2 regions of the Robertmurraya sp. genome follow, and region 1 is predicted to be linked to the other one. Evidence: riboswitches for the same ligand, from Rfam matches in the RefSeq annotation. Region 1 holds a riboswitch; the other holds the start of a gene.
The links. Region 1 has a riboswitch for glycine ahead of gcvT (glycine cleavage system aminomethyltransferase GcvT). Riboswitches for the same ligand answer to the same signal wherever they lie in the genome.

Region 1 (4,435 bases):
AAGGAAAAAAAAGAAACGAGAGAAGCATTTGCTTTTCGCTGGTTTGGTATTATTCCATATGTCATTATGATGAACAGAGGAAAGAGAGAGAAATCATTTAAAGGGAATGACAAATGAGTCGTTCCCTTTAAATCGCTGTTTCAGATAAGTAAAAAATACCTCCGTTTATAATCGAAATCTGAACTTTTGGCTCGTATTGCTCCTGTAAAGCTCGTTTTTCATTTTCATAGCTTTCCCCTTTTTCCTCCACTTCTTCATAAAAATGCTCCAGCAATCTCAAGTCTTTTGACCAGCGTTCTCTAGCCTCGTTTGCCCAGGAATGATCTTCTTCTAGAATGTTTGAACGAATCATATTCTGAATTCGTGTTACCCCACTATTCGGCATAATAAGTGGTGATAAGGTAAAGGAGTAATCAGGTATTTTGCGAGCTAATTGTAATCTTATTAGTTCATCGTGGAAGTTCTCGATTATTTGTCCATTAATTAATTGTAGACCTATCGACCGAAAGACGTCTCTTTTACGGTCACATTGATAGGAGATTTTTACATTCATACCTAACCAAGGACGCAATGGTACTTGTTGACCCATGGTTGCTTGATGATCTTCATAGAGCCGAATATACCCAGCAAGGTTTTTAGTTGAGTTAAATATTTGATGAAGTCTTGGTGAACCAAAGTGTATGACCTCTCCTTTAATATCGTCAGGTGTCTTTTTTTGATCCGTAATAAGCGTAAGTTTCATAGGGTTTGGAACTCCACCTGTTTTTTCTAAGTAATGCCAATAAAACGGGCGATTCATTAATTCCTTATCTAGTTCAATCGTTAATTGCACAGTTAAATATGAACCGGTATTCTCGAGTATTTCACATTGGTTAGCAGTAAAGTACTTCACCAAAAAATTATGAATTTCCTGTTGCTGCACGATAATCACCATCCTTTACTTCTTCAGCAAATTGAATCATGGAAGCTAGGTTGTCCATTTTTATTCGCATTTCCCCTTCAGAGGTGGAGTTTCCGAATATATCTGAAAGATGATCCTCAAAGCTACCAAACTCTAAACGAGTAAGAATATCATCGAGATCACCAATCACTTTTTCAAATAAATTAATTTTTTCATGTAGTAGCTTAAGGACATGTTCTTCCACTGTCCCTTTAGTTGCAAAGTTATAAATCATCACGTCTTTTTCTTGCCCTAGGCGATGAATTCTTCCGATTCGTTGCTCTAGTCTCATAGGATTCCAAGGCAGATCAAAATTAATAATATGATTACAGAACTGAAGATTGATTCCTTCTCCTCCTGCTTCGGTTGCAATAAGGACCTGTACATTGTTTTCAAAGAGCTGTCTCATCCAATCTTTTTTTCCTCTTTTAAATCCTCCGCGGAAGGGAACGGAGCTGATTCCATTTTGCTTTAGAAACCATTGAAGATAGAGTTGAGTGGCTCGATATTCCGTAAATATAATGACTTTATCATTTACCTTTTGTATCAGTTCAAGAGCTTTAACGGCCTTGGAATTCGTATGAACGGCGTTTACCTTCTCGATTAAATATGTGATTTGATCTTGATATTCCTTTGATGGGTTTTCCTTCTTTTCAAGCATATTTTTTAATGTGAAAAAGACGGCTTCTCTACTGCTGCATGCTTCTCTTTGCAGAGTCATAACTGAGAAAGCGGATGTAGTTGTCCAGTCTCCCTCTGACCGTAGTTCAGTAACAGAATCATACAAATCCTGCTCTTCCTTAGTAAGCTCAATAGGGATTGTTTCAACTTGTCTCTTCGTCCATTCAATACCTGTGTCTGCTCGACGATTTCTGATCATCACTTTATTCACAAGCTCTTTTAAATGTTCATTATCGTTAATATCTCGGGAATCCTTCTTATATTTTTCATTAAACACAGATTCATTTCCTAGGTGACCAGGTTTTAAGAGAGAGACAAGGTTGAAAATCTCACCAACTCGATTTTGAATTGGGGTTGCTGTAAGAAGTAAGCAGAATTTTTTCTTTAAGCTTTGTACAAATTCATAGTTTTTTGTTTTATTGTTTTTTAATTTATGTGCTTCATCAATAATAATAAGATCATAATCTAGGGAGAGAATGATTTCTCTATGTGGAGCCCGTTTAGCTGTATCAATAGAAGATACGACCACATCACATTGTTCCCACACATAGCTTTTACGTTGTGAAACTGCCGGAATATAAAACTTACTTGTTAACTCATATGACCATTGGGTAACGAGGGAGGCGGGAACAAGAATGAGAACTTTTTTTACAAGACCTCTGATCATATATTCTTTTAAGATAAGTCCTGCTTCGATCGTTTTCCCTAAACCTACTTCATCTGCAAGGATGGCTTTTCCGTTCATGTTTTCAACTACCTGCTTGGCGACTTCTAGCTGATGGGGAAGCGGTGTTAAATTGGGAAGATGTTTGGGAGCTTGTAATCCCTCGAAATTATCAATAACTGTATGTTTTTCTACCTCTACCGCTAGCTTATATAACTCAAAGTTCCCCCAAGGGCCGTCATTTGAAATTTTCTCTATCAGCCCCTCCTGCCAAGAGGAATCAAACTCAATCTCTACCGACATAAAAACAACTCCCTTTTTTGATCGATAAATATATTGCCGTATGGGTTTCGAAATGGTAGGATGATAATATCTTAAAAGTTTTGAAATTTGTCACATTATAATTTATTTTGACGAATGTTCTACAAGTACAGCTTAGTATTATCCAAATTGGGAATTTTTATAATGCGAATGAGAACAAGGGGAGAGACTACTTCAAAGTAGCGCCGAAGGAGCAAACAAAAATTTGTGAATCTCTCAGGCAAAAGAACTCTTGTTTGACGCAGCTCTGGAGAGCGCTTCATTCATTTGAAGCCACCAAAGGGGACAGCCAAACGGTAAACTTTCAGGTGCCAGGACAGAGACCTTTCTTAAGCAAAGAGGGGGGTCTCTGTCCTTTTTTTATGATTTTATAAGGGGGAAATGATAGTGGCGCAACTAAAAAGAACACCGCTTTTTGACGTGTATCAACAGTATGGTGGGAAAACCATTGACTTTGGAGGATGGGAACTGCCTGTTCAATTTTCAAGCATTAAAGAAGAACATGAGGCTGTAAGAACGAAGGCAGGATTGTTCGATGTTTCTCATATGGGAGAAATTGAAGTGAAAGGGACAGACAGTTTGGCCTTTCTTCAAAAAATGATGACCAATGATGTATCGAAGCTGCAAATTGGTGGTGCACAATATACTGCTATGTGCTACGAGAATGGTGGTACTGTCGATGATCTTCTAATCTATAAATTGAATGACGACTATTATTTGCTTGTTGTAAATGCTTCAAATATCGAAAAAGACTTTACATGGTTAAACGATCATGTTGAAGGGGATGTAAGGCTTCAAAATCTTTCTGAACAAATGGGCCAGTTAGCTCTTCAAGGGCCGCTTGCCGAACAGGTTCTCCAGAAGCTAGTTGAAACAGTTGACCTTTCGACAATTGGATATTTTAAATTCCAAGAGAATGTTTCCATTGGAGGAAAAGTGGCGCTTGTTTCAAGAACTGGGTACACCGGAGAAGATGGCTTTGAGGTGTACTGTAAAAGTGAGGATGCGTCTTTCCTATGGGAAACAATTCTTGAGGCAGGTAAAGAAGAAGGCGTTCTTCCTTGTGGCTTAGGCGCTCGTGATACCCTTCGCTTCGAGGCTAATTTGGCCCTTTATGGTCAGGAACTTTCTTCCACTATTTCTCCGTTAGAAGCGGGTATTGGTTTCGCTGTAAAAGTAAATAAGGAAGAAGATTTTATTGGGAAGCAAGCTTTAAAGCAACAAAAGGAAGCTGGAGTTCCTCGTAAACTAATAGGAATTGAAATGATTGACCGAGGCATCCCAAGACATGGATATCCGGTGTATGTGGGTGAACAACTAGTAGGAGAAGTAACAACTGGAACACAATCACCTACGTTGAAAAGAAATATTGGCTTAGCGTTAGTTGATTCAGCAGTCGTATCTAGAGAGTCGGAGCTAACAATTGAGATTCGTGGGAAACGCTTGAAGGTGAAGGTAGTACCAACACCATTTTATAAAAGGGAAAAGAAATAAGGGAGGAACAAAAGTCATGAAGCATCGCTACTTACCAATGACAGAAACCGATAAAAAAGCCATGCTAGAAGAGATCGGAATTTCCGATGTACAGGAGCTTTTTAACGATATTCCAGAAAGTGTTCAGTTTAAGGGAGAATATAATATTAAAAAAGCTAAATCGGAGACAGCCTTATTAAAAGAATTAACACTTTTGGCTTCTAAAAATGCCGACTTACGCTCACATACTTCCTTTTTAGGAGCTGGTGTGTATGATCATTACATGCCTGTCATTGTTGATCATGTTCTTTCACGTTCAGAATTTTACACAGCGTATACACCTTATCAACCGGAAA
Region 2 (4,435 bases), on a different contig from region 1:
TCCTCACCAGTTCGGTTCTTCCAGCTCCAACAAGTCCTGCTAAACCAACAATTTCCCCAGGATAAATCTTCAACGAGACATTTTTCACGATTTTTTTGTCGGAGACACCTTTCAACTCGAGTACTGGTTGTTGATTCTTCGCTCCTGTATCATTTTCGCTTCTCTCTCTTACAAACAGCTCATTTAATTCTCGTCCTACCATAAGTTTTACTAGATGCGTAGGATTTGTTTCCGATATTGGACCGCTCGTGACCAAGCAACCGTCTCTAAGTACGGTAAAACGATTGGAAATCTTAAAAATTTCGTCCATTCGGTGGGAAATATAAACGATCGCAACACCTTTTCTTTTTAATTCGTCTATGATCGTAAAAAGCTTCTCTATTTCTTTATCAGTAAGAGATGCCGTTGGTTCATCCATGATTAATATTTCTGAGTTAAGTGATAATGCACGAGCAATCTCCACCATTTGTTGTTGAGCGACACTTAATGAACTAACATCCGCTCGAGGATCCAATGAAGAACCAATGGAAATTAAAATTTTTTCAGCTTTTTCATAAATATCATTCCAGCTAATTAAACCGATTCTATTTTTCTTCAACGAGGTACCCATTAATATATTTTCTCCAATGGATAAGTTAGGCGATAAGCTTATCTCTTGATGAATAACACTAATGCCTTTGCTTCTAGCATCCATGGGATGATTCCACCGCACTTCTTCACCTTTGTATACGATTGATCCGCCATCAGGCTGATACACTCCTGCCATTATTTTCATTAAAGTAGATTTCCCTGCACCATTCTCACCCATTAATGCATGAACTTCCCCTTTATAAAGTTCAATATCAACGTTTTGTAACACCTTCACACCAGAAAACTGCTTTGATACGTCCTTCATACTCATAATAGGTTGTTCATTTATAGATTGATGCTTCGTATGTTTCTCTTTCGTTCCGTTCATTACTGCCCCTCCCTACACTACATTTGGTGTAAACATAGTGCTCGATATTAGAGCACTATGTTTATCTTTTCATTGCGAGGGGTACTGATTACCACCCACTATATGAATCAACATTTTCTTGAGTAATGAATTCAGTAGGGATAAGAACTTCTGAGTCTACTTTCTCTCCATCTATTATTTTTAATGCTAAAGCTACACCATCAATCACCATTTGATTAGGGAACTGTGCTGAAGTACCTGCAAAGCTACCACCTTTATTCAGTGCATCAACTGCAGCAGGAGCACCATCAACACTTACGAGAAAGAACTCATCTTCTCTACCAGCTTGTTCTTGAGCAATTTGTACTCCGACAGCTTCTTCGTCATTAATAGTAAAAACGGCATCAATTTTCTTATTTGCGGATAATATTCCTTCCATTACAGTTAGCGCCTTCTCACGGTTACCTTCACCGTTCTGGTTAGCAACTACTTTAATGTCAGGATATTTGCTTATCACTTCATTAAAGCCTTTAATTCGATCTGTGACCGCTGATACAGGAGGTCCATCAATAATGACAATATTTCCTTTTTCATTCAATTGCTCTACTAGGTACTCGGCAGCTAATCTCCCCGCTTGAACATTATCTGACATCACAACTGAGTCGATACCTCCTTCTGCAAAACCGTCAAGAGCGACAACTGGAATTCCAGCTGCTTTTGCTTGACTAACTGCACCTGCAATCCCAGCCGAATCAAATGGACTTAGCAAAATGAGATCCACTTTCTTTGTAATAAAGTCTTCAATTTGAGCCGTTTGCTTTGCCAGATCATGATCTGCACTCACTGTAATGACTTCAGCATCATACTTAGCAGCAACTTCTTCAGCCCCTTTGGACATTGCTACGAAGAATGGATTCCCTAAAGTTGGAACGGTCAACCCGATCTTAAGTTGTTTTTCTTTATCATCAGTATTATTTTCATCCGTAGCATTGGTAGAAGAGCTCTCTCCACTGCTACAAGCATTTAATAAAGTTAAGAGTAATACGAATAAAATAATGTGAAATTTCTTTATAATTTTCATGGTTATCAAAACCTCCAAATAATAATTTCCTAGAATAATAGTTGTTTTTCAAAATACAAATCTTGAAAAAAAGTTTGTTTTGCCATACCATAAAAATGAGTTCTAAAATTCTAAAGAATTTTAGGCATACTCAAATAGAGGTATGATTTAGGGGTTTTTTCCATTTGGCCGTGGGTCCCCCTGAATCGTACTTTTTTCTTGCCTTTTTTGTTACAGGAAAATAGAAATTCAGTATCTAGTAGATTTTCCTTTATTATGTATAAGCCTCACCCCCAAAAAATATAGCGCTTTCATAAAACGTTTACATTCAGTCATAAACGTGGATGTTTTTGCTCGTTTATGCTCATTTTTGATTATATGTTCTTTTTTACCATTTTTCAATATTAATTTTCAGAAAACTCAAAATTGATATGGTCTTTTTTTATTTTTCACAAATTTTAATTGACTGAATTATTATTTATTGATAATATCTTACTTAATTCAATACAGCCGCCATGATGGTAGTGGATCAAACTATTACCGGAGCAGCTTCTGGAGAGACCGTATGTATACGGCGCCGAAGGATTCACAATCTCAGGCAAAAGGACAGAAGAGAATGTTTGCATAATAATATTTTGCACACTCTTCTTACCCGAGATTGGAGATACTCCAATCTTTTTTTATTTCAAAAAAATAATGAGGTGGAACGAATGGAAAGAAGACGTGCAGTGGTAAGTGTGATTGGAAAGGACAAGGTTGGCATAATATCAAAAGTGACAACTATTCTCGCTGAAAATAATATGAATATTTTGGATATCAGCCAAACCATTTTACAAGACTTTTTTACCATGATGATGATTATTGACGTGACCGGAAATGAAAATTTGTCAAAACTCCGTGACCAACTGGATTTAGTTGGAGAGGAAATGGACTTAAAAATAAACATTCAGCTTGAAGAGATTTTTCAAGCGATGCACAGAATATAGATAGGTGGTGACTGTATATGACAATTGCAATGGATGAAATCCTTCAAACAATACGAATGGTGCAGATGGAAAACCTTGATATCCGAACAGTAACAATGGGAATCAGTCTCCGTGATTGTGCGGATTCCGATTTCCATAAAATGCAGCAAAATGTATTTCATAAAATAACTACTTATGCTAAGGATTTAACGAAAGTAGCAGAAGAAGCGGAAAAGGAATTTGGCGTTCCGATTATTAATAAGCGTATATCTATTACCCCAATTGCTGAAATCCTAGGAAGTGCAACCGTTGAACAAACCGTGGAGCTTGCAAAAACTCTTGACCTAGCCGCAAAGCAATTAGGTGTAGATTTTATCGGAGGATTCTCTGCCCTTGTTCACAAAGGATTTTCTAAAGGTGATGAGACCTTACTTAAAGCCTTGCCAGAAGCACTTAGTGTAACAGAGCGCGTTTGCTCCTCAGTTTCAGTCGCCACCACTCGCACCGGTATCAATATGGATGCGGTAAGGCAATTAGGATATGTTATCAAAGAAGCAGCTGAGCGAACAAAAGATCAAAATGGTATCGCTTGTGCTAAACTCGTCGTATTTTGTAATCCAGTTGAAGATAATCCATTTATGGCAGGAGCTTTTCATGGAGCTGGAGAAGGCGAAGTTGTTATTAACGTTGGAGTTAGCGGTCCTGGCGTCGTATTGAACGCGTTAAAAAAACACCCACAAGCTGACCTAGGAGAAGTATCTGATATTATCAAAAAAACAGCGTTCAAGATTACACGTGCAGGTGAGCTTATTGGTAGAGTGGTAGCCAAGCGGCTCGGCATTCCGTTTGGAATTATGGACCTCTCTTTGGCTCCTACCAACGCCATTAATGATAGTGTTGCAGAAATCTTAGAGGAAATCGGTCTTGAGCGCGTGGGTACTCATGGAACGATCGCAGCCCTGGCCCTCATGAATGACGCGGTAAAAAAAGGTGGAGCCATGGCCAGTTCTTATGTTGGTGGATTAAGCGGTGCTTTTATCCCCGTCAGTGAAGATAATGGAATGATTCGAGGAATTATCGACGGTGCTTTAAGTTTATCAAAGCTTGAAGCAATGACATGCGTCTGTTCAGTCGGCCTTGATATGATTGCTATAACAGGAGATGTTACCCCTGCTACCCTATCCGCAATGATTGCAGATGAAGCGGCCATAGGAATGATTAACAAAAAAACAACAGCAGTAAGGGTCATCCCTGTACCTGGAAAACAAGAAGGAGAAATGGTTGAATTTGGAGGACTTCTTGGGAGAGCACCGGTTATGGGAGTAAATCCATTCAGCTCACAAAAAATGATTAATCGTGGCGGAAGAATTCCCGCACCCCTACAAGCACTGATTAATTAATTTTCTAGAATGAAGAAAAAACTGTGTAAACCATTTGGTACACAGTTTTTCTTTCACTTTTCTACAACTAGTT

Region 2: linked by a shared signal. The riboswitch ahead of ACGLXV_RS03380 (ACT domain-containing protein) and the one ahead of gcvT (glycine cleavage system aminomethyltransferase GcvT) in region 1 are both predicted to bind glycine.

What each region holds. Positions count from the first base shown of each region.
Region 1 is NZ_JAKFCQ010000115.1:4,330-8,764, forward strand. It holds gene ACGLXV_RS15255 (YqzE family protein) at 1-117, shown strand, start outside; gene ACGLXV_RS15260 (YqhG family protein) at 128-922, opposite strand; gene ACGLXV_RS15265 (DEAD/DEAH box helicase) at 900-2,588, opposite strand; glycine riboswitch at 2,757-2,848, shown strand; gene gcvT (glycine cleavage system aminomethyltransferase GcvT) at 2,988-4,100, shown strand; gene gcvPA (aminomethyl-transferring glycine dehydrogenase subunit GcvPA) at 4,117-4,435, shown strand, end outside.
Region 2 is NZ_JAKFCQ010000027.1:68,487-72,921, forward strand. It holds gene ACGLXV_RS03370 (sugar ABC transporter ATP-binding protein) at 1-958, opposite strand, end outside; gene ACGLXV_RS03375 (ABC transporter substrate-binding protein) at 1,047-2,018, opposite strand; glycine riboswitch at 2,540-2,617, shown strand; gene ACGLXV_RS03380 (ACT domain-containing protein) at 2,708-2,983, shown strand; gene ACGLXV_RS03385 (PFL family protein) at 3,001-4,362, shown strand; gene ACGLXV_RS03390 (glycoside hydrolase family 43 protein) at 4,416-4,435, opposite strand, start outside.